2 linked regions of the Asanoa ferruginea genome follow. The protein of the gene in region 2 interacts with the protein of the main gene of each other region in a pairwise test. Links are inferred from orthologs where the notes say so. Each region holds a gene or a part of one and is shown on either strand. Other genes may lie near its edges.

Region 1 (14,413 bases), 1.5 Mb from region 2 along the record:
TCCAAGGCGGAGATCGACCGCCGGGTGAAGGAGGCCGCCGGCCTCCTCCAGCTCGAGGAATACCTCGGCCGCAAGCCGAAGGCGCTCTCCGGTGGCCAGCGCCAGCGGGTCGCCATGGGTCGCGCCATCGTGCGTGAGCCCCAGGTCTTCCTGATGGACGAGCCGCTGTCGAACCTCGACGCCAAGCTCCGGGTGCAGACCCGCACGCAGATCGCCTCGCTCCAGGCCAAGCTCGGCATCACCACCGTCTACGTGACCCACGACCAGGTCGAGGCCATGACGATGGGCCACCGGGTCGCGGTCATGCTCGACGGCGTGCTCCAGCAGGTCGACACCCCGCGGGCGCTCTACGACAAGCCGTCCAACGTCTTCGTCGCGGGCTTCATGGGCTCGCCGGCGATGAACATCAAGACGGTGCCGCTGACCGACTCCGGCGCCAAGTTCGTTGACCTGCTCATCCCGCTGACCCGTGAAGAGGTCGCGGCGGCCCGGGCCAACGGTGGCGGCGACAAGGTGACGGTCGGCTTCCGGCCGGAAGACACCGACCTGGTCGGCCCGACCGAGGGTGGCCTGCCGGTCGTCGTGGAGCTGGTCGAAGACCTCGGCTCCGACGCCAACATCTACGGCCACGCGGCCCTCGACGGCGTCTCCGAGCGGTTCACCATCCGCACCGACCGCCGGCACATGCCCAACATGGGCGACACCGTGTTCGTCAAGCCGCGCGCCGACCGGCACCACGCGTTCCACGCCACCTCCGGCACGCGCCTCTAGATCACGACAGCAACCAACGACGGCGGGCCGGGCAACCGGCCCGCCGTTCGTGTTATCCGGCGAAGCGCCGCAACCGCAGGTCGCTGTCGCCGGCGCAGGCGATGACGCTGGTCGACCAGGTGCAGGTCGAGGAGCGCACCCCGACGAGCGCGCCGAGTTGCACCGGCTGCTTCTCGCCGAGCACCCAGCCGACCACGTTGTAGTCGGCGGCGCTGAGGCTCGGCGGCTTCCCGAAGATCAACACGCTGGCACCGTTGACCCGCGCCGCGACGCCGTCGCTGTCGAGCACCTGCTTGCCGGTCGCGTCGTAGCCGACCACGTGGTCGGTGCCCGACTCGTCGCTCTGCACCAGCACGTGGGTGCCGACCGGCAGGATCGAGTCGACCCCGGCCGCCGGTTTCGTCCAGGTCGCGCCGTCGCCGGCGAACGGCACCGCGACCAGTTCGGTGGTCTTCGTGTCGAACGAGGTCTGCTCCAGCAGGCAGATCCGCTTCTCGCCGCAGGCGCTCAGCGACGCCGCCCGGCGCTGCGGGTCGGCCGCCCGGTAGATGCTGCGCGGCTTGTCGAGGGCGTCGAGGTCGGCCGCGAACAACTCGGTGCCCTCGGTGGTGCGGACGGTGAAGAGCTGGCCGTCGTAGACCGTCGCGGGGTCGCCCGGGTCGGCCACGTTGGGTTGCTGGTCGAGGATCTTGCCGCTCACCGCGTCGATCACCCGGGCCGAGCGGTCGGCGCTGATCTGCACGAGCCGCTTGTCGTCGTCGCGGTCGGGGTCCAGCGCCGTGCCCGCGAAGTCCGCCGGGCCGCCGACGTCGGTGGGCGTCTGCGCGCCGTACACCTTGGTCTTGGTGTCGTCGTATTGGTTCTTCGGGGTGTCCAGGTCCCATTTGCGTTCACCGTCGCGCAGCCCGTAGCCGACCAGCTTCGCGTTCTTCCGGTCGACGACCACCAGGCGGTCGGCGACGACGAACGTCTCGTCTTCGCCGTAGAGGTCGACGCTCCACATCCGGCGGCCGTTGTCGGGATCGAGCACGGAAAGCCGGCGCGGCGCGGTGCTGCCGATCGCGTCGGCTTCAGCGAGGACGGCGCCCGGCACGGACCGGATGCCCCGCCAGTCGTCGGCGGCGTCAGGCACGTCCTGGCTCCAGAGCTGCTTGCCCGACGTGGCGTCGGCGGCGACGACGGTGAGCTTCTTCTGCTCGGTCGTGTAGGCGAAGTAGGCCCGGTCGCCCGTCACGTGGCTGAACGCGTCGTAGGCCCGTTCGCTCATCGGCAACGGCTGGCCGACGTCGCTGAACGCCGCGAACTTGACCTTGTCGTACCCGTCGCGGTTGAGCAGGGTGACGATCACCGAGACGGCGGCGACGACCACGACCAGCGCGAGCGCCACTGCTGGGAGCAAGAGCTTTCGGGGCAGGCGTCGCCGCGGCGCGGCCGGTGACCCCGGCGGCGGGCTCCACGGCCCGGCGGGTGCCGGTGAGGTCGGTTCCGGCGCCGCGAAGCCGGGCCCGGCCGGGACGGTCGCCGGTGCGGTCGCCTGGGCCGGGATGTGCGCGGCACGGGCCGGCAGCTCGGCGAGCGCGCCCTCGGCGACCGGCAACTCGGGCTGCTCGAGCACGGTCGGGGCGAGGCCCAGGTCGGAATGCAGCAGCCGGGCCACCAGCGGCACCCGGGAGGAGCCGCCGACCAGGAACAGCCCGGCGAGCTGGTCGGGCCGCAGCTTGGCGCTCTCGATCACTGCCGCGGTCTCCATGACGCCCCGGCGCAGCAGCGGGGTGGCCAGCCGTTCGAGCTCTTCGCGGGTGAGGTGGACGGCCTGGTCGACACCCGGGACCGCCACGGGCGCCACGGCCGCGCGGGACAACATTTCCTTGGCACCGCGTACGTCGTCCCAGAAGCGCCGCCGGTCGCGCAGTTGCGCCGCGTTGACCGGGTTGCGCAACCGTTCCCAGGCGGCCGGGTCGGTGCCGGCGAGCACCTGGCCCAGGTGGCCGACCAGCGCCGCGTCGAGGTCGAGGCCGCCGAGTTCGGCGACGCCACCGGAGGCGACCACGCTGAACCGCGACCGGCCGGTCTGATCCGGGCCGTCGTTGCGGACCACCGCGATGTCGAGCGTGCCGCCACCGAAGTCGAAGACCGCCAGCGCCGAGCCGACCGGCACCGGGCGGCGCAGCACCTCAGCGAAGTAACGGGCGGCCGCGACCGGCTCGGGCACCAGGGTGCTGGCGGGCCAGCCGGCCCGGGACAGTGCCTCGGTCAGCGCCTGCCGGCGCTGCGGGCCCCAGGCCGCGGGATAGGTGAGCGTGGCCGGTGGCAGGTAGCCGACCGCCTCGACGGCCGCGTGCGCGACGGCGGCCAGGATCGCGGCGAGCAGGTCGACGGTCGCCACCTCGCGGTCGCCGAGCAGCACACCGGCGGCGTCGACGTGTCGCTTCGGGTTGGGCTCGTAGCGGGCCGGGTCGGCCTGGGCGAGCCGCTCGGCGTCGCGACCGACGTGCAGCCGGCCGGCCTCGTCGAGGAGCACACCGGAGGGCAGCAGCGGTTGACCGTCGAACAGCAACGGTCGGGTGCGCCCGTCGGGCCAACGCAACACGGCAACCGTGTTGGACGTGCCCAGATCGACCCCGAGCGCGTGCCCTTGCATCTACCGACCTCCGCGGGGCGAGGGGATGCCCGGCCTTGCATGGTACGGCCGGGCATCCCTCGCCATGGCCGCGGCCTTAGTCGATGAAGCGGCGATCCGCGTTGAGGCTCTGGGTGAGCTTCAGCGTGATGAACTCGTTGTTGTCGGGGACGCCGGCGGTGCGGCCGGCCGAGCCCGGGAAGTTGTTGTCGTTGAGCACGGCGATCGTCTGGTTGTCGAGGATCACGACGTCTTCGATCGTCTGGAACGGGAACGTGAAGGTCTTGCCGAAGCCGCCGAGCTTCTTCGGGTTGTTGATGTTCATCAGGTCGGCGACCAGCGTCTTGTCCATGGCGCCGTCCTTGTCGCGGTCGCTCATGTTGGCCAGGTAGATCCGCTTGGTCTTGGCGGTGGCGCCCTGGCCGTTGTCGCGCTCGATGACCAGGAAGCGGTGGCCGTCGACGGCGATGGCGTCGCCGATCGCGTTGGCCGGATCGTCGAGCTTGTAGACGTAGTGCTTGCCGGTGTAGCCGCCGGCGCGCACGTCGAACTCGTTGAGCCGCAGCGTGCCCGGGGTGTCACCGGCGACGGTGCCCTCCAGCAGCGGGTAGAGCTTGCGGCCGTCGGGCGACTGCGCCATGCCCTCGAAGCCCTTGCTGCTGTTGATGTTGTTGGGCGTGGTGCCGCGCAACGGGTTCTCCGGCGCGAACACGCCGGGCAGCGAGATCGGCGCCTGCATCATGGCGCCGGTGCGGTCGAAGTGCAGCAGGAACGGGCCGAACTCGTCACCGATCCAGTAGGTGCCGTCGGCGGCCCGCTGGATCGACTCGACGTCGAAGTCCGAGCCGGTCAGCACCCGGTCCTTGCGGATCAGCGGCCAGGTCACGTACCCCTTGGGATCGGTCAGGTTGATGCCGCCGAGAACGTCGACCTTGTTCTCGTGGAAGACCGGCGCGAGGGTGTGGATGCGCAGGACGAAGTCCGCGCTGTTGGCCTTGTTGCCGAAGCCGTTGTCCGACATCACCTCGTAGCTGCCGTCGCCGTTCTTGACGATGCCGCTGAAGCCCTGCACGGGCTGGTCGTCCCAGGGTGCGGCAACGCCGTTGACCGGCGCGGTGTCGAGCAGCGAACCGGACGGCTCGCTCGCGGGCACGAAGGTGAGCGCCGGGAGCGACGCGAAACCGGTCAGGGTCGCGGGGCCGAACTCATCGGCATCGTGTGCCGACGCCGGTCCCGCGACACCCACGGCAAGGGCGACGGCCGCGGCCGCACCCATCCATACATTGCGACGTTTCGTCATGAGCCGAGAAGCTAGCCAGCCCGGATGAACCGGTCGGGGGCTGGATGTGAACGCCGGCTGTCAGGCGGCGTCGCTCCGGCGTCGGGCGATCTCGGCGAGCGCGACCGCGGCGGCGACGCTCGCGTTGAGCGACTCCACCTCGGACACCATCGGGATGCCGACCCGCATGTCGCAGGTCTCGCCGACCAGCCGGGACAGGCCGCGCCCCTCGGAACCGACGACGACCACCAGCGGGCCGACCGCGGCTTCCAGGTTGTAGATGTCGGTCTCGCCATCGGCGTCGAGCCCGATCACCACGAAGCCCTCGCGCTGGGCTGCCTTGATCGCCCGGGTCAGGTTGACCACCTGGCTGACCGGCACCCGTGCGGCAGCGCCGGCGCTGGTGCGCCACGCGGTCGCGGTGATGCCGGCGGCCCGCCGCTCGGGGACGAAGACGCCCTGCGCGCCGAACGCGGCGGCCGAGCGGATCGTCGCGCCGAGGTTGCGCGGGTCGGTGATGCCATCGAGCGCCACCAGCAGCGGCGTGGGGTGCTCCAGCGCGGCCGCCAGCAGGTCGTCGAACGGCTCGTAGGCGAACGGCGGCACCTGGATGCCGACACCCTGATGGAGGACGCCGCCGGTCATCCGGTCGAGTTCGGCGCGGCCGACCTCGAGCAGCGGGATGCCGCGGTCGCCGGCGGTGCGGACGATCTCGGTGATCCGGTCGTCGATGTCGATGCCCTGCGCGACGTAGAGCGCGGTCGCCGGGACCATCGCGCGCAGCGCCTCGAGCACCGGGTTGCGGCCGACCAGCAACTCCGGCGCGTCGCGCGGAGTGTTGGAGCGGCGGCCCGGCGCCACCCGCGGGTTGCCACCACGTTGCGGTGCCTGCCGCTGGCTCTGCCTCGGCTTGCTGCCCTTGGTGCCCTTGCCCCAGGTGGTGTCCTTGGTGCCCGGCTGCCCGATCTTGGGGGCCCGACCTTCGGCCGCCGCGGCCTTCTTCTCCTTGGCCTGTTTCCAGGCGGTGCGGTTGGGCAGCTTCTCGGTGCCCGAGTAGCCCTTGTGCCAGGGCCGCTCGTCGGCGGGCAGGGTGCGTCCCTTGCCGGACAGGCTCGACCGGTTCTTGCCGCCGGAGCCGGCGGCCGCACCCTTCTTGGGGGTGACCCGTCGGCCACGTCGCTGTGAGTTGCCCGCCATCAGTCCCTGCTTCCGATCGTCCAACGCGGGCCGTGCGGGGTGTCTTCGACGTTGACCCCGGCCGAGTTGAGCTGGTCCCGGACCGCGTCCGCGGCGGTCCAGTCTTTCCTGCTGCGCGCCTGCGCGCGCTGGTCCAGCGCGAGCGCGACGAGCGAGTCGATGATCCCGCGCAGCTCTTCGCCCGGCGTGCCCCCGGTCGACGCGACCGACCAGGCCGGGTCGAGCGGGTCGATGCCGAGCACGTCGAGCATCGCCCGGACGCTGCCGAGCGCGGCGCGAACACCCGCGTCGTCGCCGGCCGCCAGCGCGGTGTTGCCGGCGCGCACGGTCTCGTGCACCACCGCGAACGCGCCGGAGGTGTTGAGGTCGTCGTCGAGCGCCTCGGCGAACGCCGCCGGTAGGTCGCCGGCCGGGATCGCGCCCACCGACTCGACAGCCCGCTCCACGAATCCCTCGATCCGTCGGTAGGCGGTCGCGGACTCACGCAACGCCTCGTCGGAGTAGTCGATCCGGGAGCGGTAGTGCACGGAGACGAAGTAGTGCCGCAGCTCGACCATCCGCACGCCGAGCGCCGTGACGTAGTCGAGGTCGAGCGCGTTGCCGGTCGACTTGCCCATCTTGGCGTCGCCCAGGTTGAGCAGGCCGTTGTGGACCCAGAAGCGGGCGAACGGCAGCCCGGCCGAACGGGACTGGGCGATCTCGTTCTCGTGGTGCGGGAAGGTCAGGTCGAGGCCGCCGCCGTGGATGTCGAACTCCGGACCCAGGTAGCGCAGGCACATGGCGGAGCACTCGATGTGCCAACCCGGCCGGCCGGCGCCCCAGGGGCTCGACCACTGCGCCTCGACCGGCTCGTCGGGCTTGTAGCCCTTCCAGAGCGCGAAGTCGCGCGGGTCGCGCTTGGCCCGGTCGGCGCTGTCGGCGGCGCTGGCCATCTCGTCGACCCGCTGCCCGGAAAGGGAGCCGTAGTCGGCGTAGGACTTGACGTCGAAGTAGACGTCGCCGGAACCGTCTTCGGCCGCGTAGGCGTGACCGTTGTCGATCAACTGGGCGATCAGGCCGTGCATCTCGGTGATGTGACCGGTGGCCCGCGGCGCGTAGGTCGGCCGCAGCACGTTGAGTGAGCGGTAGGCGGCGTCGAGGATGACCTCGTTGGCGTAGGCGATCGACCAGAACGACCGGCCCTGCTCCAGCGACTTCTGCAGCACCTTGTCGTCGATGTCGGTGATGTTGCGGATGAACCTCACCTGGTAGTCGTTGCGCTCGAACCACCGACGGAGCACGTCGTAGCTGACGCCGGAGCGAAGGTGGCCGATGTGCGGCTCGGACTGCACGGTGAGGCCACAGAGGTACATCGAGACCTTGCCGGGCTCTCGCGGGACGAATTCCCGCACCGACCGGGTCGCGGTGTCATGCAAACGCAGCGTCACCTGACAAGGGTAGCGTTGATCCGTTTACGCCTATGCTCGCGGTGTGACGCAGCCGGTCTATCGGGCGGGCGAGACCGCCCAGACGCTCGACCGCGGCCTGCGACTGCTCTATCTGGTTGCTGATACTCCCGAAGGACTCACGGTCACCGAGGCCGCCGACCGGCTGGGCGTGGGCCGGGCCGTGGTCTACCGGCTGGTCGGCGCGCTCACCTCACACGGCCTGGTCCGCCGCGACGGCGCGGGCCGGTTGCGGCTGGGTGCCGGGGTGCTGCACCTGGCCAGGCGCGCACACCCCGTGGTGATCGAGGCGGCGCTGCCGGCGTTGCGGCGGCTGGCCGAGGAGGTCGGGGCAACCGCCCATTTGACCATCGCCGAGGGTACGGAGGCAGTGGCGCTCGCCGTCGTCGAGCCGAGTTGGACCGCCTTCCACGTGGCCTACCGGGCCGGGTACCGGCACCCGCTGGCGCGGGGCGCGGCCGGGCGGGCGATCGTCGCGGGCCGGTCGGGTTCGCCCGATCCGGTGACCACCGTTGGTGAGCTCCAGGCGGGCGCGTTCGGGGTGGCCGCGCCGGTGCTCGGCGTCGACGGCCTGGAGGCGAGCGTGGGCGTGGTCGCGCTGGAGGCACTCGACCTGGCCGACGTGGGCCCACAGGTGGCGGCGGCCGCTGCGGCGGTCGCCGGAGCGCTCGGGTCCTAGCGCCTTTCCACAGCCTCCGCCGAGTTATCCACAGGCTGTGTACGGCGCAATCACGCGAGTTATCCACAGGTCTGTCCACCGGTCGTCGTTCTTTTCATGCTGGATGACATGACCCGCGAATCGCCCCGACCCGCGGCGCTCGAGTGGCAGGTGTTCCGCGGCAGCGCGGCCGTGTCGGCCGGCCTGCTGTCCGTGCACCAGTTGCGCGCCTCGTGCTGGGCCCGGCTGCGCCACAACGTCTACGCCGACTCGCGGTTGGCCCGCGACCACGCGCTGGCCTGCCGGGCGACGCTGGTCCGGCTGCCTCCGGGCTCGGTCGTGGTGGCCGGCCCATCGGCAGCGACCGCGCACGGCCTGCGGTCGGTCGCCGGTCTCGACGATCCGGTCCATCTGATCGTGCTCGGTGACCGCCGCGTCGGCACGTCGGGCGGCACCATCCTGCACCGGGTGCACCTCGACCCGGTCGACGTCTGCCACCGCCGGCTGCCCGGCGGGTCGGCCGAGGTGCCGGTCACCACGCCGGCCCGCACCGCCTGGGACGCGGCGGTGTGGCTCCCCCTGACCGACGCGGTGGCGATCGCCGACGCGCTGCTCTTCCACCGGCTCGTGACGCCGGATCTTCTCGCGGAGGTCGCGGCCCGGCTGGCCGACCGCCCGGGTGGCCGCCGGGCCGCGCACACGCTGTCGCTGGCCGACGCCGCGGCCGCGTCGCGGGCCGAGTCGGTGCTCCGGGTCCGTCTGTTCCTGGCCGGCCTGCCGATGGCTCGGGCCCGCCCGCCGGTGCTCGCGGTCCGACCACCGCTGGCCTGGCCCGAATACCGGGTCGCCCTGTGGTGCGCGCCCGACCGGCACAGCGAAACAGTCATGATCAACGATGGCTGGCTAGTGCTGCGTTTCTCGCCGCAGCGCGAGTTTTCCGAGGTGGTGCGCGAGGTCCGGGCGGCGCTGACAGCTCGCGGATGCCGAACAAAGCGAAAACAGGATGTCGTGGAGAGCGCTCTCTCCCCTAACATGCGGTGATGGAGGCAAAGAAGCCGACACTAGAAGACGTGGGCCGCGCGGCCGGTGTTTCCCGCGCGACGGCATCCCGCGTGATCTCCGGCGGCCGCAAGGTGTCCGACGACGCCCGCGGCCGCGTCTGGCACGCCGTCGAGTTGCTGGGCTACCACCCCGACCTGGCGGCCAGGGCCCTGGCAAAAGGCCACAGCGACGTCATCGACCTGATCGTCATCGACGACGCGGCCGTCATGCTGGGCAGCAACCCCTACTACAGCCGTGTCATGTCCGGCATCCTGTCGGCGCTGGCCGGCAGCGACACCCAGATGCGCGTCCACGTGATCGAGCAGCCCGACGCCCCACGCCGCCTCGACGACGTCGCCCGGATCGTCGGCGTCGGCGCGCTCCTGGTCAACGTGCCGCCAGAACTCGCGGCCCGCTTCTCGGCCCGCTGCGCCCGCGTCGTGTCCCTGGGCCACTCGGCGCCGGGCGTCCCGTCGGTCGAGGCGGAAAACGCGGAGGGCGCCCGGTCGGCGGTGCAGCATCTCTACCGCACCGGCCGCCGCAAGGTGGTCGCCGTCCACGGCAAGCAGGGCAACTCGTGTGCGACCGGCCGCCGCAGCGGCTTCCACTCCGCGTCGGTCGAGGCGGGCCACGAGCCCATCGGCGCCGAGGGCGGTTTCTGCCTGGAGGCGGGGTTCGACGGCACCAAGGAGTTGCTGGCCGCCCACCCCGACCTCGACGGCATCTTCGCGGCCTGCGACCTGACCGCGATGGGCGTGCTCCGGGCCTTGGAGGAAAGCGGCCGCCGGGTGCCCGACGACGTGGCTCTGGTCGGCTTCGACGACAGCTTCCTGGCCTCCGTCGCCACGCCGGCGATGACCTCGGTCCGCCAGCCGGTCGAACACATGGCCGCGCTGGCCACCCGGGCGCTGCTGGCCAGCGAGACCGGCCCCAACTGGCACCGGGTGGAGCCCGCACCGCTCCAGATCCGCCGCAGCTCGGCCGCGGCCTAGCCGGCGGCAGCGGCTAAGGCCGAGTCATCCGCAAGACGTCGAGGAGGGAGTCCAACTCGGCCTCGGAGATCTTTCCGGACGCCACGTGCCCTCGGTCGATGACCACCGACCGGATGGACCGCCCGCTGGCCAGCGCCTCCTTGGCGATGGCCGCGGCCTCGTCATACCCGAGATGCCGGTTGAGCGGCGTGACGATCGACGGCGACCCTTCGGCATAGGCCAACGCCACCTCTTCATTGGCAGCGAGCCCCACCACGCAGCGGTCCGCCAGCATCCGGCTCGCGGCCGCCAGCAGCCGGATCGACTCCAGGATGTTGCGCGCCATCACCGGGAGCATCACGTTGAGCTCGAAGTCGCCCTGCGAACCGGCGAACGCGATCGTCGCGTCGTTGCCGATCACCTGCGCCGAGACCTGCCGCACCGACTCACACACCACCGGATTGACCTTGCCCGGCATGATCGACGACCCGGGCTGAAGGTCGGGGATCCGCAACTCCCCCAAGCCGGCCCGCGGGCCGGACCCCATCCACCGGATGTCGTTGGCGATCTTGTAGAGCCCAACCGCCACGGTGCGTAGCTGCCCCGACGCCTCGACCAGGCCGTCGCGGGCACCCTGGGCCTCGAAGTGGTCCTCCGCCTCAGACAGCGGCAACCCGGTCTCGGCCCGCAACCGCTCGATCACCTTGGCCGCGAACCCGGGCGGCGTGTTGACCCCGGTCCCGACGGCGGTGCCACCCAGCGGCAACGAGGCGAGCCGCGGCAGGGTCGACTCCAGTCGGGCGATGCCGTTGCGCACCTGGGTCGCGTACCCACCGAATTCCTGCCCAAGGGTCACCGGCGTGGCGTCCATCAGGTGGGTGCGACCGGCCTTGACCACGTCGGCGAACTCCACGGCCTTGGCCGACAGCGCCCCGGCGAGGTGGTCGAGCGCCGGAATCAGGCTGTTGACCACGGCCTCGGTGGCGGCGAGGTGAATCGACGAGGGGTAGACGTCGTTGCTCGACTGCGAGGCGTTGACGTGGTCGTTGGGATGCACGTCGCGCCCGACCTCGCGGGCCGCCAGCGTGGCGATCACCTCGTTGGCGTTCATGTTCGACGAGGTGCCCGACCCGGTCTGAAACACGTCGATCGGGAACTGGTCGTCGAACCCACCACCGGCGACGTGGGCGGCTGCCACCTGGATCGCGGTGGCCAGGGCCGCGTCGATCACCCCGAGCTCGCCGTTGACCGCGGCCGCGGCCCCCTTGATCTGCGCGAGCGCCCGGATGTTGCCCGGCTCGATCCCGCGCCCGGAAACCGGGAAGTTCTCCACCGCCCGCTGCGTCTGCGCCCGCCACAACGCTTCGGCCGGCACGCGTACCTCGCCCATGGTGTCCCGCTCGACGCGGAACCCGTTCTTCTCCGCTGCACTCACCGCTCCATCCTCCCCCTCCGGGAGGAGACACGCAGAGTGATCCACACCCCTCTGCACGGGACATCGGTGGGTCGCGAGCGCACCTAGAATTTGCGATCGCCGATATTCAGGAGGAACGGTTGTTCCGTCTTCTGGTTGCCGCGGCGGCCATTGGCACAATTCTCATCCCGGCCGGGGCCGCCCAGGCCGCGCCGGCGAATCACCGGCCCGGCGTCCCGTCGAGCCTGTCCGTTTCCGGCATCGCCTGCGGCGACAAGGGCATCTTCATCGGGACCCCCACGCCCGAATTCGTCGCCGCTCTCGCCGACCCCGACTTCGGCGTCAACCCGTATGAAAAGGTCACCGCGACCTTCGCGCTGTGGCCGGTCGGCCAGCCCGGCCAGCGGGTCGAGTGGCCGGCGACTCCGCTGACCAGCGGCGGCATCGCCCGGGCAGCGGCGCCGGCGGCCCTGACCAACGGCGTGCGCTACCGGTTCGAGGTGCGCGGCACCGACGCGGCCGGCGCCCAGTCACGCTGGTCGCCGGAGTGCACCTTCACGATCGACACGACCGCGCCGCACGCGCCGACGGTGACCTCCACCGACTATCCCGCGACCGGCCAGGCCGGTGGCCCCGGCATCGCGGGCAGGTTCACCTTCGCGGTCGCGGGCGGCGACACCGATGTGGTGGCCTTCCGCTGGTCGGCGGTGGGCGCCGGGCTGACCGAGGTGCCGGTGGGACCCACGGGCAACGTCACCGTCGAGTTCACCCCGACCTCCTACGGCACCACCATCATCACGGTCCAGGCGATCGATCGCACCCTCATCCGCTCAGCCGCGACGACCTACACGTTCGTCGTGCGCAACACCGAGCCGCGGCTGACCGACCTGACGCCCGACGCGGGCCCGGGCGAGCCGCACACGTTCCGGGTCATCCCGGGCAACCTGGGCGGCCTCGTCTCCTACGACTACCGCCTCAACGACGAGCCGGCGCAGACCGTCGCAGCCGCGCCGGACGGCACCGCGACCTTCGTCGTCACGCCCACGGCACCGGGCCGCAACACCATCTTCGTCACCGGTCACACGGCCGCGGGTGTCCCCACGGCCGAGGCGTCGGCGGTCGTTTACGTGGTCTACCCGCCCACCACGCCCACGGTCACCTCGCCGGACTTCCCGGACGACGGCACCGCGCCGCCGCTGGTCGGCCAGGAGGTCACGCTGGTCTTCCACCCCGGCACTACGGGCGTGACCGAATACGTCTGGTCAACCGACTTCGGCGCCACCGAGCAGGTCGCGCCCGCCGGCCCCGACGGCACGGCCACCATCCGCTACACCACGCGCGAATTTCCCTTCCTGCCGTTGCAGGTGCGCAGCCGCACCGCCGACGGCACCGAATCGGAGACAGTCGAATTCGGCTGGGAACTCACCTCGCACGCACCGCAGGTCTCGTCACCGCAATACCCGATGTATGGGCACGGGAGCGGGCCGGGCGACTTCACCTTCGCACCCGCCCACGAGGGCGTGACCGGCTACGACTACTCCTTCAACGACGGCCCGGTCCAGACCGTCGACGGCGAGACCGCCACGATCACCTGGACCCCGGACACGACCGGCTTCGTCATGCTGCGAGTCCACGAACATGTCGGCGACATCGTTTCCGACGTGACGGAACACCAGTTCCACGTCGAGTGAGAGCAGGTGGTCGGCCGCCGGGCGGCGGCCGACCACCTACCGCTTGCCGATCTGAAGCGTCAGGGTGGGCTTGGTGACCTCGGCGAAGAAGTCGTTGCCCTTGTCGTCGACCACGATAAAGGCCGGAAAATCCTCGACCTCGATCTTCCAGATCGCTTCCATCCCCAGCTCGGCATACTCGAGCACCTCGACGTGCTTGATGCAGTCTTGCGCCAACCGAGCGGCCGGGCCGCCGATCGAGCCGAGGTAGAAACCACCGTTCTCGGCGCACGACTGGGTCACCTGCGCCGACCGGTTTCCCTTGGCCAGCATCACCTGCGAGCCGCCGGCCGCCTGGAAGCGCGCCACGTAGGAGTCCATCCGGCCGGCCGTGGTCGGGCCGAACGAACCCGACGCGTAGCCCTCCGGCGTCTTGGCCGGCCCGGCGTAATAGACCGCGTGGTCACGCAGGTAGGACGGCATCGGCTCGCCCGCGTCCAGGCGCTCCGCGAGCTTCGAGTGTGCGATGTCGCGGGCGACCACCAGCGGACCGGTCAGCGACAGCCGGGTCTTCACCGGGTATTTCGACAGCTCGGCCCGGATCTCGTCCATCGGCCGGTTGAGGTCGATCCGCACGACCTCGCTCGCGTCGAGTTGGGCGTCGGTGACCTCGGGCAGGAAGCGCGCCGGGTCGGTTTCCAGCCGCTCCAGCCAGACGCCCGACGGCGTGATCTTCGCGACCGCCTGGCGGTCGGCGGAGCAGGAGACCGCGATCGCGACCGGGCAGGAGGCGCCGTGCCGGGGCAGGCGGACGACCCGCACGTCGTGGCAGAAGTAGCGGCCGCCGAACTGAGCGCCGATGCCGAACTGGCGGGTCAGCTCGAGGACCTCGGCTTCCAGGTCGATGTCGCGGAAGCCGTGCGCCGACAGCGAACCCGAGGTGGGCAGGCCGTCGAGATACTTGGCCGAGGCCAGCTTCGCGGTCTTCAGCGCGTGCTCGGCCGACGTGCCGCCGATGACCACGGCCAGGTGGTAGGGCGGGCAGGCCGACGTGCCGATCAGCCGCAGCTTCTCCTCTAGGAACTGCATCATCCGCGTCGGGTTGAGCAGCGCCTTCGTCTCCTGGTAGAGGAACGACTTGTTGGCCGAGCCGCCGCCCTTGGCCATGAACAGGAACTTGTAGGCGTCGGGCTGGCCGCCCGGATCCTCGGCGTAAAGCTCGATCTGGGCCGGCAGGTTGGTGCCGGTGTTGCGCTCGTCCCACATCGTGATCGGTGCGAGCTGTGAATAACGCAGATTCAAGCGGGTGTACGCCTGGTAGACGCCCCGGGCGATGGCTTCCTCATC
Region 2 (14,345 bases):
TCTCGCCGAGCAGCAGGACGAAGACCAGGCCCATCGCGATGACGATGACGGCCGCCGCCTGGTGGATCAGGTTGGCGAAGTTGAACGCGTTGGTGAACGTCGTGGGGCGCAGCGACGCGAACACGATCACCAGCGCGATGATGCCGAGCAGCGCCGGCAGGGAACCGGCGTCACCGCCGCGAACCCGGGCCCACCAGTTGCCGACCGCGGCGACCAACGGGTTGGCCGGCGTGGTCTCCTCGACGGGCTGTTCGGTCGTCTCGACCTTCGTCGGGGTGCTCATTTCAACTCCCCGTTGCCGTTGGTGATGCCACCGATGGCATCCGACCGACCGGTCGTGATGATCTCGACGACCTGGTTGCTCTTCACGTCTTTGGTCTTCATCTGTGCCGCCAGCCGGCCCAGGTAGAGGACCGAGATCCGGTCGGCCACCTGGAACACGTCGTTGAGGTTGTGGCTGATCAGCACGACCGCGAGCCCGTTGTCGGCCAACTGGCGCACCAGCCGCAGCACCTGCTCGGTCTGCGCGACGCCGAGTGCGGCGGTCGGCTCGTCGAGCACCACGAGCTTGGAGTTCCAGATCACCGCGCGGGCGATCGCGACCGTCTGGCGCTGGCCACCGGAAAGGCTGGCGACGACCTGACGGATCGACTTGACCGTGCGGACCGACAGGCCGGCCAGCGTCTCCTGGGCCCGGCGCTCCATGGTCGCCTCGTCGAGGATGCCGTTCTTCGTGACCTCGCGGCCAAGGAACAGGTTGTCGACGATGTCCAGGTTGTCGCAGAGCGCCAGATCCTGGTAGACGACCTCGATGCCGAGTTCGTTGGCGTGCTTGGGGTTCGTCACCGAGACCGACCGGCCTTCGAAGAGGAACTCCCCGGAATCGAACGGCTGACTGCCGGCGATCCCTTTGATCAGGGTGCTTTTGCCCGCGCCGTTGTCGCCGACGAGCGCGGTCACCTGTCCCGCATATGCATCGAAATCCACGTCCTGTAGGACGTGGACCGCACCGAAGCTCTTGTTGATCCCGCGCAGCGACAGCAGCGGCGCGGCGTCCTCCGTCGCCGTCACCGCCCCCGCAGCACCCTCCGGCACCGTCATGGTCACCTCACTAGTTGTTTCCCGGCCCGGCAGTAACCGTGGCCGTAAGCGCCCAGAAGGCCCGGCAGGTCTCGCCTGCCGGGCCTCTTGGCGTCACTTAGCTAACGCCTGCCTTGGTGCAGAGCTCGGCGTACTGGCCGGTGCAGATGTCGCTGGCCTTCCAGAAGCCGTCCGCGATGACGTCCTTGACGGAGTCCTTGTAGATGGCCTTCGGGGTCGCGAGCGCGGAGGGGACGTCCTTGTTGAGGACGGTGTCCTTGACCGCGCCGTTGACCAGGTCGCTGCCCGGGGTCTGGCCGTTGATCAGCGCGATGGCCAGCTTCGAGGCGGTGTCGGCCTCGACCTTGATCGCCTTGTAGACGGTCATGCACTGGTTGCCGGCGAGGATGGCCTGGAGGCCTTCCTTGCTCGCGTCCTGGCCGGTCACCGGGACCTTGCCCTGGAGGCCGTTGGCGGTGAGCCGGGCGATGATGCCCTGGGCCATGGTGTCGTTGGCGGAGATGATGCCGTCGACCTTGCCGCCGTTCTGGGTGTAGAGCTGCTCGAACGCGGTGCCCGCCACGGTGGCGTCCCACTTACCGGTCTGGTCACCGACGATCTTGTAGTCGCCGCTGTCCACCTTCGGCTTCAGCGCCTCGACGTAGCCCTGCTTGAACAGCGAGGCGTTGTTGTCGGTCGGGTCACCGTTGATCTGAACGATGTTGGCCTTGGTCTTGCCAGCGTCGGTCAGGCACTTGGTGAGGCCCTCGCCCATCAGCTTGCCGACCTGCACGTTGTCGAAGGAGACGTAGTAGGACGCGCCTCCACCCGGGGTCAGGCGGTCGTAGTCGATGGTCTTGATGCCAGCGGCCTGGGCCTTCTTCAGGCAGGCGCTGCCGGAGTCGGGGTCCAGGTTGACGATCAGGAGGACGTTGACGCCCGACGTGATCATGCCATCACAGAGGGTGCCGAACTTCGCCTTGTCACCATCGGCGTTCTGAATGTCGGCCGTGATGCCCGCGCCGTCAAACGCGGCCTTGAGCAGCGGTCGGTCGTTGGCCTCCCAGCGCGGCGAGGTGGCGGCGTCGGGGAGGATCACGCCGACCTTCTTGGCGGCAGCGGTGCCCCCGCCACTGTCTCCGCCCGAGTCGTCTGACCCACACCCCGCAAGTGCCAGCGCGCCGACCGCCATAGTGGCGACGGCGACCGACAGAAATCGGTTACGCATAACCTTTGACTCCTTCATGGCCGTTGAGCGGACCGCGTGGCCAGGGTGGCGCCATTGGCCTCCGCCAACCAGCGATCCGAAACACAAAATACTCGCGCATTTGGCGCCCAACCTCGCGCGGTCGACACGCTGCCGTAACGATCCGGTCACGGCACTGGAACCGGCTTCGATGCGTTCGGGCGAGCCGAGAAAGCGCTCTCAGAGCGTACGCTTTCGCCCGCGGAGAGGGGATAGGTTGACTTTGGATACTCGTGCGTCAGACGCCGACCGACAGCGCGTAGTCGAGTTGTTACAAAGCCATACCGCGGTCGGTCGCTTGACTCTTGACGAGTTCACCGACCGTGTTGGCGTGGTCTACAACGCCGATACTTTGGCCGATCTAGCTCGGGTGACCAGCGATCTTCCGGCCCTGCCGGAGAAGCCGGGCGCGGTCCGCCGAGACCTCCTTGCAATGTTCGGGATCGCCGCCGTGACCTTGTTGTTACTCGCGCTCTACATGGCCGTTACCCGTTAAGGACGCCAAGTTACGCCACTGTCGAATAAGGACTTTCGCGCCGTTTGGGGTCGGAACCGGCTTCGGCAGCCGCGGGCTCGTCGTCGCCGTGCCAGGAACGCCACAGCGCCGCGTAGGAACCGCCGGCCGCGACCAGCTCGGCGTGCGAGCCGAGTTCGGTGATCCGCCCGTCTTCGACCACCGCGACCCGGTCGGCGTCGTGCGCCGAGAAGAGCCGGTGCGCGATGGCGATGACGGTGCGTCCCTGAAGCACTGCGGCCAGTGACCGCTCCAGGTGGCGGGCGGCCCGCGGGTCGATCAGCGAGGTCGCCTCGTCGAGCACCAGCGTGTGCGGGTCGGCCAGCACCAGCCGGGCCAGCGCGAGCTGCTGCGCCTGCGCCGGCGGGATGGGGTGGCCACCGGTGCCGACCACCGTGTCCAAGGTGGACGGCAGGGCGTCGACCCAGTCGAGCGCGTCGACGGCCGACAGGGCCGAGCGCACCTCGTCGTCGGTCGCGCCGGGCCGGGCCATCACCAGGTTGTCGCGCACCGTGCCGATGAACACGTGGTGCTCCTGGGTGACCAGGGCGACGTGCGAGCGCAACTGGTCGAACGGCAGCGCGGCCAAGGGGACGCCGCCGACGGTGACCGCGCCGGCGGTGGGCGCGTGGATGCCGGCCAGCAGCCTGCCCAGCGTCGACTTGCCGGCGCCCGACGGGCCGACCATCGCCAGCCGCTCCCCCGGCTCGATCGTCAGGTCGATGCCGTGCAGGACATCGCGACCCTCCACATAGGCGTAGCGGACCCCGCTGGCCACCAGCCGCTCGCCGCGCGGTGCCGCGGCGGCCGAGTCGGCCGGCGCGGGACGGCCGGCGACCCCGAGCAGGCGGGCCAGCGAGGCGCCACCGACCTGAAGCTCGTCGAGCCAGGACAGCAGGCGGTCGATCGGGTCGGTCAGCGCCTGCACGTAGAGCGTCGCGGCGGTCACCTGGCCCAGCGTCACCCAGCCCTCGAGGTAGAACCAGCCGCCGATGAGCAGGGTCGCCACGACCGGCACCACATAGCTGATCTCGACGACGGGGAACCAGACCGTGCGGAGCCACAGTGTGTAGCGCTCGGCCGAGTAGGAGCGGCGGATGTCGTCGTCGGTGCGCTCCCGGCGGCGGTCCTGAAGGCGCAGCGCCTCGGTGGTGCGGGAGCCCTCGACGGTCTCGCTGATGCCGTCGGTGATGTCGGAGTATGCGGCGTTCTCGCGCAGGTAGCCGGCGGGGGCGCGACGCAAATACCACCGGGTGCCGGCCCACAGCAGCGGCACCACGATCAGGCAGGGCAGCGCCAGCAGCGGGCCGGTGAGCACGATGGCGCCGACCACGAACCCGCAGGTGACGATCGCGATCAGCGTCTCCGGCACCGCGAAGCGCACCGTGTGCGAGAGCGCGGAGACGTCGCGCGAGGTGCGGGTGAGCAGGTCGCCGGTGCCGGCGCGTTCCACCGTGGACAGTGGGATCGCCAGGATCCGGTCGACGAACTCCTCGCGCAGCTCGGCCAGCACCCGCTCGCCGAGGCGGGCCGAGCAGAAGGCGGCGAACCTGGTCAGCACCGCCTGGGTCACCACGAAGGCCGCGATGGCCAACGCGATCCGGTCGATCGCCCGGGTCGTGGTGCCGGTCGACAGCCCTTCGACCAGCTTGCCCAGCAGGCGGGGCGCGACCAGGCCGGCGACGGCGGCCAGGCCGTGCAGGCCGAGCGCGACCGCGAGGCTGCCGGGATGGCGGCGCATCAGCCGGCGGGCGTATTTGCGCACCTCGGCCGCGTCGGCGACGGGGAGTTGTTGACTCATTGGTCTTCCTCCCTGGTTACGGTCGCGCGGTAGTCGGGGTGGCGGCGCAGAAGGTCGCGGTGAGTGCCGGCCGCGACCACCAGGCCGTCGGCGACGAAGGCCACCTCGTCGGCCCGGTCGAGCACCAGCGGGCTGGTGGTGCAGACGACCGTGGTGCGGCCGGCCCGGGCGGCGCCGAGCCGGGCGGCGATGCGGGCCTCGGTGTGCGCGTCGACCGCGCTGGTCGGCTCGACCAACACCAGCGTCTCCGGGTCGGCGACCAGCGCCCGGGCCAGCCGCAGCCGTTGCTGCTGGCCGCCGGAGAACTCGCGGCCGCGCTCGGCGACCGCGGTGTCGAGCCCGGCGGGGAGCGCGTCGACGACATCGACGGCGCTGGCCGTGTCGAGGGCCGCCGCGATCGCGCCGTCGCCGCTGCCCCGCGGGTCGAGCTCGGCCCGCAGCGGCCCGGAGAACAGGCGGGCGTCGTTGTCGGCCACCAGGATCCGCTCGCGCACCGTAGTCAGGTCGAGCTCGGCCAGGGAGACGCCGGACAGGGTCACCGTGCCCTCGGCGAACCGGCCGAGCCGGTCGGCGATCGCCGCCGCGTCGACCGGATCGCGGGCCGCGATGGCGGTGAACCGCCCGGGCCGGACGGTCAGCCCGGACTCGGCGTCGACAAGCGGGCCGGCCGGGGTGGTCACCGGAGCGGCCGGGGAGGTGAACTCCGGCTCGAGCGTGAACATCCGCACCACCCGGCGGGCCGCCACGTGCCCGCGGGTCAGCCGATCGATCGCCTCGGTGAGCTGGCGCAGCGGGCTGACCAGGAACGCGGCGTAGCCGTAGAGGGCGACCAGCTCGCCGACGCTGATCTCGCCGCGCAGCGCGAACCGGGCGCCGAGCCAGGTGACCAGCACCAAGAACATGCCGGGCAGCAGGATCTCCGAAGCCGCGAGAAGGGACTCGATGCGGGCGACGCGGACGCCGGCGGACCGGAGTTCCTGCGACTCGGTGCGGTAGCGGCCGGCGAAGGTCGACTCGCCACCGACGCCGCGCAGCACCCGCAGGCCGGCGACGATGTCGCCGGCCCGGGTGGTCAGCTTGCCCTCCTGGTCGCGGTAGACCTGCTGGCGACGTTGCAGCGGCTTGATCAGGCTGGCGGCGATCAGCATCATCACCGGCACGCCGACCACGACGATCAGCCCGAGCGGCACCGAGGTGCGCAGCAGGATGACGCCGACGGCGACCACCGCCACCAGCGAGCCGGTGCCGCGGGCGGTGATGTCGAGCGCGCCGCCGATGTGGTTGATGTCGGACGTGCCGATGCTGACCACCTCGCCGGTCGCCAGCCGTTTGGGCAGCGTGGCGCCGACCCGGTTGGCCTGCCGCACGGTGAGCTGGATCGTGCGGTAGGCGGCGGAGAGCCAGTTGAACGCGGCCATCCGGTGGCGCAGGATGCCGGTCACCCCGGTGACCAGGCCGAGGCCGAACAGCACGGCGCCCCAGCGCAGCAGGCTGTCGGCATCACGGTCGGTGAGCCCGGCGTCGATGGCCCGGCCGACGGTCGCGGGGATCAGCGCCTGGCTGAGCATCCAGATGATGGCGAAGGAGATCGCGGCCAGCATCGACGGCCAGGTGCGGGCCGCCAGCCACACGAGGTAGCGGGTGGCCGACCTGACGTCGGGGTCGCCGGGATCACCGACGGGTAAGGGCCGCATAACAGGACGAAGCTAAATGATCAACTCCGTGCGGCGCCACCGATTAACGGTCGACGAGGGTGAAGTCCCATTCGTGCGGTGGCCTGGCCACCAGCAGCGGTGGCGCGGCCGGCAACGGCTCCGGATCACTGCGCCATCTGGAAATCACGACGCAGCGGTCGTCGGACGACGAGAACACCTCGCTCGCGATGTGCAGCGGGTTGACCTCGATCCGCGGCAGGGCCGTGTCGCAGACCCAGTGGACGAGGTCGGGCAGGCGGCCGGGCTCGGCACGGGCCTCCCACATGCGAGCGATCACGGGGCCGGACATTACACACTCACGAGCGTCAACGGCATCGCAGAGTCGGCCGGAAGATCCAGCCGGCTGGGGCGGACGCCGGCCGCGACCAGGTGCGAGCCCAGCGCGGCGACCATCGCGCCGTTGTCGGTGCAGAGCTTCGGGCGCGGCACCCGCACGGTGATGCCGACCTTCGCCGCCCGCTCCTCGGCCATCGCCCGCAGCCGCGAGTTGGCGGCCACCCCGCCACCGATCACCAGCGTGTCGACGCCGTGCTGGCGGCACGCGGCGATCGCCTTGGCGGTCAGCACGTCGCAGACCGCGTCCTGAAAGGACGCCGCCACGTCGTCGACCGGCACCGGCTCGCCGGCCCGCTCGCGGGCCTCGACCCAGCGGGCGACGGCGGTCTTAAGGCCGGAGAACGAGAAGTCGAACCGGTGTGCGGCCTGGTCCTTGGCCGCGGTCAGGCCGCGCGGGAACTGGATCGTGACCTGCCCGGAGCGGGCCGCCCGGTCGATCGGCGGGCCGCCCGGGAACGGCATGCCGAGCAGCCGGGCCACCTTGTCGAACGCCTCGCCGGCCGCGTCGTCGATGGTCGAACCGAGCGGGGTCACCCCGCCGGCCAGGTCGTCGACCAGCAGCAGCGACGAGTGACCACCGGAGACCAGCAACGCGATCGCCGGCGCCGGCAGCGGGCCGTGTTCCAGGGTGTCGACGGCGACGTGTGCGGCCAGGTGGTTGACGCCGTAGACGGGCTTCTCGGCGGCCATCGCGTAGCCCTTCGCGGCGGCCACGCCGACCAGCAGCGCGCCGGCCAGGCCGGGGCCGGCGGTGACCGCGATCGCGTCGATGTCGGCCAGCGTCACGCCGGCCTCGTCGAGCGCCCGCTGCATCGTCGGCACCATCGCTTCCAGGTGTGCCCGGCTGGCCACCTCGGGCACCACACCACCGAACCGCGCATGCAGGTCCACACTGGACGCGAGCGCGTCGGCGAGCAGCGTGGTGCCGCGGACGATGCCAACGCCCGTCTCGTCGCAAGAGGTCTCGATGCCGAGGACCAGGGGTTCGTCAGTCACGTCTCATCACCAGTGCGTCTGTGTTGCTTGGTTGGTAATAACCACGGCGTACGCCGATCGGCTCGAAACCGTAGGTGGCGTAGAGCTTCTGGGCCGGTGCGTTGTCGATCGCCACCTCCAGCAGCACGGCGGGTGCCTTCTGCCGGGCGGCCTCGGCGAGCAACGCCTCCAGCATCATCCGACCGATGCCCTGGCGTTGCGCGTCGCGCCGGACCGCGATGTTCTGGATCCACGCCTCGTCGCCGTTGACCGCCAGGCCGCCGTACCCCTGGATGCGCTCCTGCTCGTCTTCGGCGACCAGGTAGTAGTGGCCGCTGGACAGCTCGTTCCAGAACATGCCGGCCGACCACTTCTCGGCGCCGAACAGGTCTTCCTCGATCGGCAGCAGGGCGGCGATGTGCCACCAGCGCAGCCGGGTGAGCGTGACGATCACGGCAGCACCGGCTTGTGCCCTCCCGCCGCGACGGCGTCGGGCCGGCGGAGGTAGAGCGGGATGAGTTGCTCGCTCGGCGCACCGGCGCGGATCCGCTCGGCGGCGTGGGCGGCGAACCCTTCGACCGTGGGGTAGCGCGGCTCGTCGAGCACCTTGAGATCCAGCCGGTCGGCGTAGAGCAGGGCGCCGTCGCCGAGCGCCACGGTCGCGTCCGCGGCCAGTTCGGCGACGCGGGCCGGCTGGTCGACGTGTGGGCCTTCGCGCCGGGAGCCGTCCTGGTCGTAGATCGCCCAGTAGACCTCGCGCCGGCGCGCGTCGGTCGCGACCAGCGTCACCTGCCCGGGCGCGCCGCCGATCGCGTCGAGGGAGCACACCCCGTAGGTCGGAATGCCCAGCGTCTGGCCCATGCTGGCCGCCGTGACCAGACCCACTCGGAGGCCGGTGAACGGGCCGGGGCCGGTGCCGGCCACGATCGCGCCCAGGTCGCGGACGGTGGCACCGGCCTGCGAGAGCGCGAGCTCGACCAGCGGAGCCATCCGCTCGCCGTGCTGCGGGCGCTGGTCGACCGTGCGGTGTTGGGAGCGCACGGCGAAACCGGTCGCGGTGACCTCGACCACGGCGGCCAGGACGGCCTGGGTGGAGGTGTCGACGACGAGAGCAAGCACGATATGCACCTTATCCGGGTGGTCAGGCGGGCGCCGAACGGCTCCAGTCGATCGTGGGCTGGCCGGCGTCGGCGAGGGCCTTGTTGGCGGCGCTGAACGGGCGGCTGCCCAGGAACCCGCGCGGGTTGAGCGGGCTCGGGTGGCCGGCCTCGATGACCACGTGGGCGGGGTTGCTGACCAGGGCCGCCTTCTTGCGGGCGTAGCTGCCCCAGAGCAGGAAGACCACCCGGTCGGGCTCGTCTTCGAGCGCCCGGATGGTGGCGTCGGTGAACGCCTCCCAACCCTTGTTGGCGTGTGACCCCGCGGCTCCCTCGCGCACCGTGAGCACCGCGTTGAGCAGCAGCACCCCCTGGGTGGCCCAGCCACGGAGGTCACCACCGTCGGGAGCGGCGGAGCCGAGGTCGGCGGCCAACTCCTTGTAGACGTTGCGCAGCGATGGCGGGACCCGGACGCCGGCCTGGACGCTGAAGCTGAGCCCGTGTGCCTGCCCGGCCTTGTGGTAGGGGTCCTGGCCGAGGATCACCACCCGGGTGTCGGCCGGCTTGCACAGCCGGTAGGCGGTGAACAGGTCGGGTAACGGCGGGAAGACCGTGGTCGCGGCGTATTCGGCCGCCACGAAGGCGCTCAGGTCGGCGGTCGCGGCCGGGTCGAGGTGTGGCGCCAGCGCGGTCTGCCACTCGCTCGGCAGCAGGTCGGTGAGGTTCATCGGGCGTCCTCGGTCAGCGCGGCCACCCGGCTGGCCCAGTCGCCGCCGGCCGGCTCCAGGGTGATCACCCGGGTGTCGTCGTCGCGCCGGTCGATGCGTACGCCCAGATGGTCGTCACGCAGTTGCTCCACGATGCCTTCGCCCCACTCGACCACGGTGACCGCGTCGTCCATCGAGGCGTCGAGGTCGAGCCCGTCGATCTCGGCGAGCGGGTCGGCGGCCGCACCGATCCGGTAGGCGTCGGCGTGCACGAGCGCGACCGTGCCGCCGCGGGCCGGATCGGGCCGGTGCACCCGGGCGATCACGAAGGTCGGCGAGGTGACGTCGCCCTGCACCCGCAGCCCGGCGCCGATGCCCTGCACCAGCGCGGTCTTGCCAGCGCCCAGCGGGCCGGTGAGCACGACCAGGTCGCCGGGGCGCAGCAGCGCGGCCAGCCGGGCACCGAACGCCCGGGTGTCGTCCACAGTGGTCAGCTCGATCATGCTGAGGTCTTCTCCAGAAAGGCGATGAGCGTCGCGTTGACTTCGTCGGCGTGTTCGAGCATGACGACGTGGCCGCTGTCGTTGACCTTCACGAACTCGGCGTCGGGCAGGTGCCGCAGGATCTCTTCGGAGTGCGCGACCGGCGTGATCATGTCTTTGTCGCCGACGATTATCACCGTGGGCGTGCGTTCGAGCGCGGCCAGGGCCGGGTAGCGGGCGTGCGTGTAGAGGGTGCGCAGATAACGGGCGACCGTGTCGACCGAGGTGCGCGAGTTCATCTTCTCCACATAGGACACCAGCGACGGGCTGGGCCGGGACTCGCCGAAGCCGTAGCGGCGGGTGAGCAGCCAGGCCAGGTCGGAGGCCGCGGTGCGGGCCCGGTCGATGGTCGGGCCGGTGAGCCGGGTGGCGCTGTTGACGAGCGGGAGCAGCGGGCCGCCGACCCGGCCGATCACGGCGGGCAGCCCCAGCCGGGTCTCGTCGATCAGACCACCCGAGGTGGCCATCAGCACGCAGCCCTTGACCCGGTCGTCGAAGAACTCGGGGTAGAGCTCGGCGAACGCCATGATGGTCATGCCGCCCATCGAGTGGCCGATCAGGATCATCGGGCCCTCGGGGACGGTCTCCTGCAGCACCGCGTGCAGCGTCTCGCCGAGCGCGGGCAGCTCGTATTCGCCGGTCTCGAGCTTGCCGGAGCGGCCGTGGCCGGGCTGGTCGTAGAAGACCATCCGGTGCTCGCCGCGCGCGGTCAGGGCGCTGCGCTGGAAGTGGAAGGTGCCCATGTCGAGGCAGAAGCCGTGGACGAAGACCAGCGTCGGCTTGGCCGTGACGGCCGCCGTCGGCTCGACCACCTCGACGCGGATGTCGGTGCCGTCAGCGGTGGTGACGGTCACCAACTCGTCGTAGGGCAGGCGGTCGAAGGGCTCGTCCACGTAGGGGTCAGCCACGCCGCGCTTCGAGCGGCGGACGACCGCGCGCTCGACCGCGATCCCGGTGGCGATCCCGGCTGCGGCGAGACCGACCACCGCGCCGAGAATTCCCGCGCGGCGTCGGGTGCTCATTCACCGGCCTCGCTCTCGCTGTGGTAGACGCGTGGAACGCGAGTGCTGCCGAATCGGGTGACGATCTCGTAGTTGATCGTGTCGATCGCCGCGGCCCAGTCGTCGGCGCTAGGACCGCCGTTGCCGAACAGCGTTGCCACGTCGCCGGGCGCCACCGGCTGGTCACCGACGTCGAGCACGATTTGATCCATGCAGACCCGGCCGGCGATCGTGTGCCGGACGCCGTCGATCGAGACCGGCCCGATGTTGGAGGCGTGCCGCGGGACGCCGTCGGCGTAGCCGAGCGGCACGACGGCGAGCGTGGTCTCCCGCGTCGTCGTGTAGGTGTGGCCGTAGGAGACGCCGGTGCCGGCCGGCACCCGCTTGGTCAGCATCACCCGGGCCCGGGCGGTCATCGCCGGACGCAGCCCGAACTGCACGCCCGGGATCGGCGACAGGCCGTAGACCGCGATGCCGGGGCGGACCAGGTCGAAGTGGGCGTCGGGGCGGGTCAGCGTGGCGGCCGAGTTGGCGATGTGGCGGAGCTGTGGCCGGACGCCGAGCCGCTCGGCCACCGCCAGCGCGTTGCGGAACTGGTCGAGCTGGTGGTCGATCGTCTCGTGGCCGGGAGCGTCGGCATAGACGAAGTGGCTCCACACCCCGATGATCTCGATGGCGCCGTCGGCCTGGGCCTTGGCGGCGGCCTCGACCAGGGCTGGCCAGTCGTCAGCGGTGGCGCCGCCCCGGGACAGGCCCGTGTCGATCTTGAGGTGGACCCGGGTGGGACGCTGCGCCCGCTCGCCGGCAGCGACCATCTCGTCGAGTTGACCCAGGCTGGCCGCGCTGAGGTCGATGTCGTTGGCGACACCTTCGTGCAGCGGCAGCCCCGGCGACAGCAGCCAGGCCAGCACGGGCGCGGTGATGCCGGCCCGGCGCAGGCCGAGCGCCTCGTCGAGGGTGCAGACGCCGAGCCAGGTCGCACCGCCGGCCAGGGCGGCCCGGGCGGCGGGAACCATGCCGTGGCCATAGCCGTCGCCCTTGACGACCGCCATCACCGCGGCGCTGGTGCCGGCACGCAGCCGGGCCACGTTGTCGCGGATGGCGTCAAGGTCGACGCTGACTTCGGCTTGCCACATAGAGCCCAGACTACTGGGCGGTAGTGACGTTTTCCGGCTCACCCGGTCAGGGCGGCTTGGACCGGTCGGAGGGCGGCCGCCACGTCCGGCGCGGTGACCGGGCCGTGCCGGGCCGCCTCCCGCCCCGCGAGTCCGTGCAGGTAGGCGGCTGTGATGGCGGCCACTTCCGGGCGCAGGCCGCCGGCCAGCAGGGAGCCGAGCAGGCCGGCGAGCACGTCGCCGGTGCCGCCGGTGGCGAGCGCGGCGGTGCCGGTCGGGTTCGCGTAGGTCAGTCCGTTGGGTGTCGCCACGATCGTGCGATCACCCTTGAGCAGGACGACCGCGTTGGTGTGCGCGGCCAGTCGCAACGCGGCACCGACCCGGTCAGCGCCCGGCTCCTCGCCGGCCAGCCGGGCGAACTCGCGGTCGTGCGGGGTGAGCACCATCGGCGCGCTGCGCCCCCGCATCAGGTCGGCCATCGCGCCGTCGACCAGCAGGTTGAGCGCGTCGGCGTCGAGGACCACCGGGAGGCTGGTGGCGAGCACCATCCGGACGGCGGTCGCGGCCGCGTCGTCGGTGCCCAGGCCGCTGCCGACCACCCAGGCCTGCACGCGGCCGGCGTCGGCGAGCCGGTCGGTGGCGATCACGCTGGGGTGCGCCTGCACCACCGCCTCCCGAGCGCTGCCGGCGTAACGGACCAGGCCCGCCGGCCCGGCCAGCGCGCCCCAGGTGGACAGGATCGCCGCGCCCGGGTAGGTCGCCGATCCGGTCGCGATGCCGACCACGCCGCGGGTGTATTTCTCGTCGCCCGGGCCGTGCTTCGGCAATGCCCGCGCGATGTCGGCGCGATCGGGCACCAGGATGGCCGGATCGGTCCGCAGCCAGGGGCGCAGGCCGATGTCGACCAACTCGAGCTCGCCGGCCAGCGGCGCCGCCGGGCCGACGACGTGTGCGGGCTTGAGGCAGCCGAAGGTGACGGTGACGTCGGCACGCACGGCCACACCCTCGACGTTGCCGGTGTCGACGTCGACGCCGCTGGGCACGTCGACCGCGACCACGACGGGGCGTTGCCCGCGCCGGCCCCTTCTTTCCAGCGTGCGGTGCAGCGCCGTGGCGGCGCCGCTGCGCAGGCCACCCTTGGCACCGATGCCGACGATCCCGTCGACAATCAGGTCCACAGTGGCCGGTGGAGTCGCGGCGGCGCGGCCACCGGCTGCTCGCAGAGCCTTCAACCCAGCTTGGTGTACGCGTTCCGGGTCGAGCACCACGGCCGTGACCGAGGCGCCGCGGCGGGCCAGCATCGCGCCGGCGTAGAGCGCGTCGCCGCCGTTGTTGCCGGGGCCGACGAGGAGGGTGACGCCGGCGCCGTACACCCGTTGATCGAGCATCAGGGCACAGCGGCGGGCCAGTCCCGCGGCGGCGCGTTGCATCAGGGTGCCCGCCGGGAGGTGGGCCATCAGCGCTTCTTCGGCCGACCGGACGTCGGCGACCCGCCAGGCTTGTCTCACTGTTCTGCCACCACCATCGCGGACGCGATGCCGCCGTCGTGTGAAAGCGAAAGGTGCCAACGGTTGACCCCCCGCTCGGTCGCGGCGGCGGCGACCGTGCCGCTCACCGTCAGCCAGGGTCTGCCATCCGGGTCGGTGACGATCTCGCAGTCGTGCCAGTGCAGGCCGGCGGGGGCGCCGAGGGCCTTGGCCACCGCCTCCTTGGCCGCGAACCGGGCAGCGAGTGATTCCGGTGCCCGCGGGTTGCCGGAGCCGGTGAAACGCTCGGCCTCGGTGAAGAGGCGGTCGCCGAGCAGTGGGGTGCGGGCGAGCGCGCTTGTGAAGCGTTCGACGAGAACCACGTCGATGCCGACAGCGACGATCATCAGCACAGCCTATTAGCACCCGGCGTACGCCGTGGGCAAGGCATGTGGACAGCGGCGCCGCCTGCCTTGTCTTCGTTGTCCACAGGCCCGTTTTCGCTGCTCGCCCCGCCCTAACGTCTGTGCTCTCTTCGCTGGGAGGTTTGACATGGACGGTGACCTGCGGGTTGATCCCGACCTGTTGCGCGACCGGGCGGCCGAGTTGTCGCTGGTGGCCCGCGCGCTGGCGACGGGTGGGTTCGGGCTGGGCGTCGACGCGCCGGACTGGTCGGCCGGGGTGGCCCTGGCCGCCCTGGCGTCGACGGTGTCGTCAACGCTGGGCTCTGCGGCGGCGCGGGTGGCCCAC

The links.
Region 1: the proteins of DFJ67_RS06305 (region 2) and rlmB interact in binary tests that used the Escherichia coli proteins (3 or more experiments, as listed by UniProt). The link is inferred for Asanoa ferruginea from one-to-one orthologs.

What each region holds. Positions count from the first base shown.
Region 1 is NZ_QUMQ01000001.1:2,765,913-2,780,325, reverse strand. Bases 3,810-6,809 are described here. They hold rlmB (23S rRNA (guanosine(2251)-2'-O)-methyltransferase RlmB), read right to left. Parts: upstream 5,868-6,809; coding sequence 4,752-5,867; downstream 3,810-4,751. Other genes in these bases: cysS (cysteine--tRNA ligase), read right to left, coding at 5,867-6,809; DFJ67_RS13175 (esterase-like activity of phytase family protein), read right to left, coding at 3,810-4,691. Also shown: DFJ67_RS13185 (ABC transporter ATP-binding protein), read left to right, coding at 1-771; DFJ67_RS13180 (Hsp70 family protein), read right to left, coding at 824-3,412; more of DFJ67_RS13175, read right to left, coding at 3,489-3,809; more of cysS, read right to left, coding at 6,810-7,294; DFJ67_RS13160 (IclR family transcriptional regulator), read left to right, coding at 7,338-7,991; DFJ67_RS13155 (hypothetical protein), read left to right, coding at 8,100-9,011; DFJ67_RS13150 (LacI family DNA-binding transcriptional regulator), read left to right, coding at 9,011-10,003; DFJ67_RS13145 (class II fumarate hydratase), read right to left, coding at 10,017-11,372; DFJ67_RS13140 (hypothetical protein), read left to right, coding at 11,537-13,087; DFJ67_RS13135 (fumarate hydratase), read right to left, coding at 13,124-14,413. UniProt on the Escherichia coli protein: Specifically methylates the ribose of guanosine 2251 in 23S rRNA.
Region 2 is NZ_QUMQ01000001.1:1,280,506-1,294,850, forward strand. Bases 11,414-14,345 are described here. They hold DFJ67_RS06305 (NAD(P)H-hydrate dehydratase), read right to left. Parts: upstream 13,638-14,345; coding sequence 12,189-13,637; downstream 11,414-12,188. Other genes in these bases: alr (alanine racemase), read right to left, coding at 11,414-12,150; DFJ67_RS06310 (holo-ACP synthase), read right to left, coding at 13,634-14,002; DFJ67_RS06315 (hypothetical protein), read left to right, coding at 14,148-14,345. Outside these bases: DFJ67_RS06235 (sugar ABC transporter permease), read right to left, coding at 1-283; DFJ67_RS06240 (ATP-binding cassette domain-containing protein), read right to left, coding at 280-1,071; DFJ67_RS06245 (sugar ABC transporter substrate-binding protein), read right to left, coding at 1,199-2,308; DFJ67_RS06250 (DUF1707 SHOCT-like domain-containing protein), read left to right, coding at 2,478-2,822; DFJ67_RS06255 (ABC transporter ATP-binding protein), read right to left, coding at 2,833-4,641; DFJ67_RS06260 (ABC transporter ATP-binding protein), read right to left, coding at 4,638-6,335; DFJ67_RS06265 (hypothetical protein), read right to left, coding at 6,379-6,633; tRNA (adenosine(37)-N6)-threonylcarbamoyltransferase complex transferase subunit TsaD, read right to left, coding at 6,645-7,688; rimI (ribosomal protein S18-alanine N-acetyltransferase), read right to left, coding at 7,681-8,121; tRNA (adenosine(37)-N6)-threonylcarbamoyltransferase complex dimerization subunit type 1 TsaB, read right to left, coding at 8,118-8,786; ung (uracil-DNA glycosylase), read right to left, coding at 8,809-9,492; tRNA (adenosine(37)-N6)-threonylcarbamoyltransferase complex ATPase subunit type 1 TsaE, read right to left, coding at 9,489-9,974; DFJ67_RS06295 (alpha/beta fold hydrolase), read right to left, coding at 9,971-11,035; more of alr, read right to left, coding at 11,032-11,413. UniProt on the Escherichia coli protein: Bifunctional enzyme that catalyzes the epimerization of the S- and R-forms of NAD(P)HX and the dehydration of the S-form of NAD(P)HX at the expense of ADP, which is converted to AMP.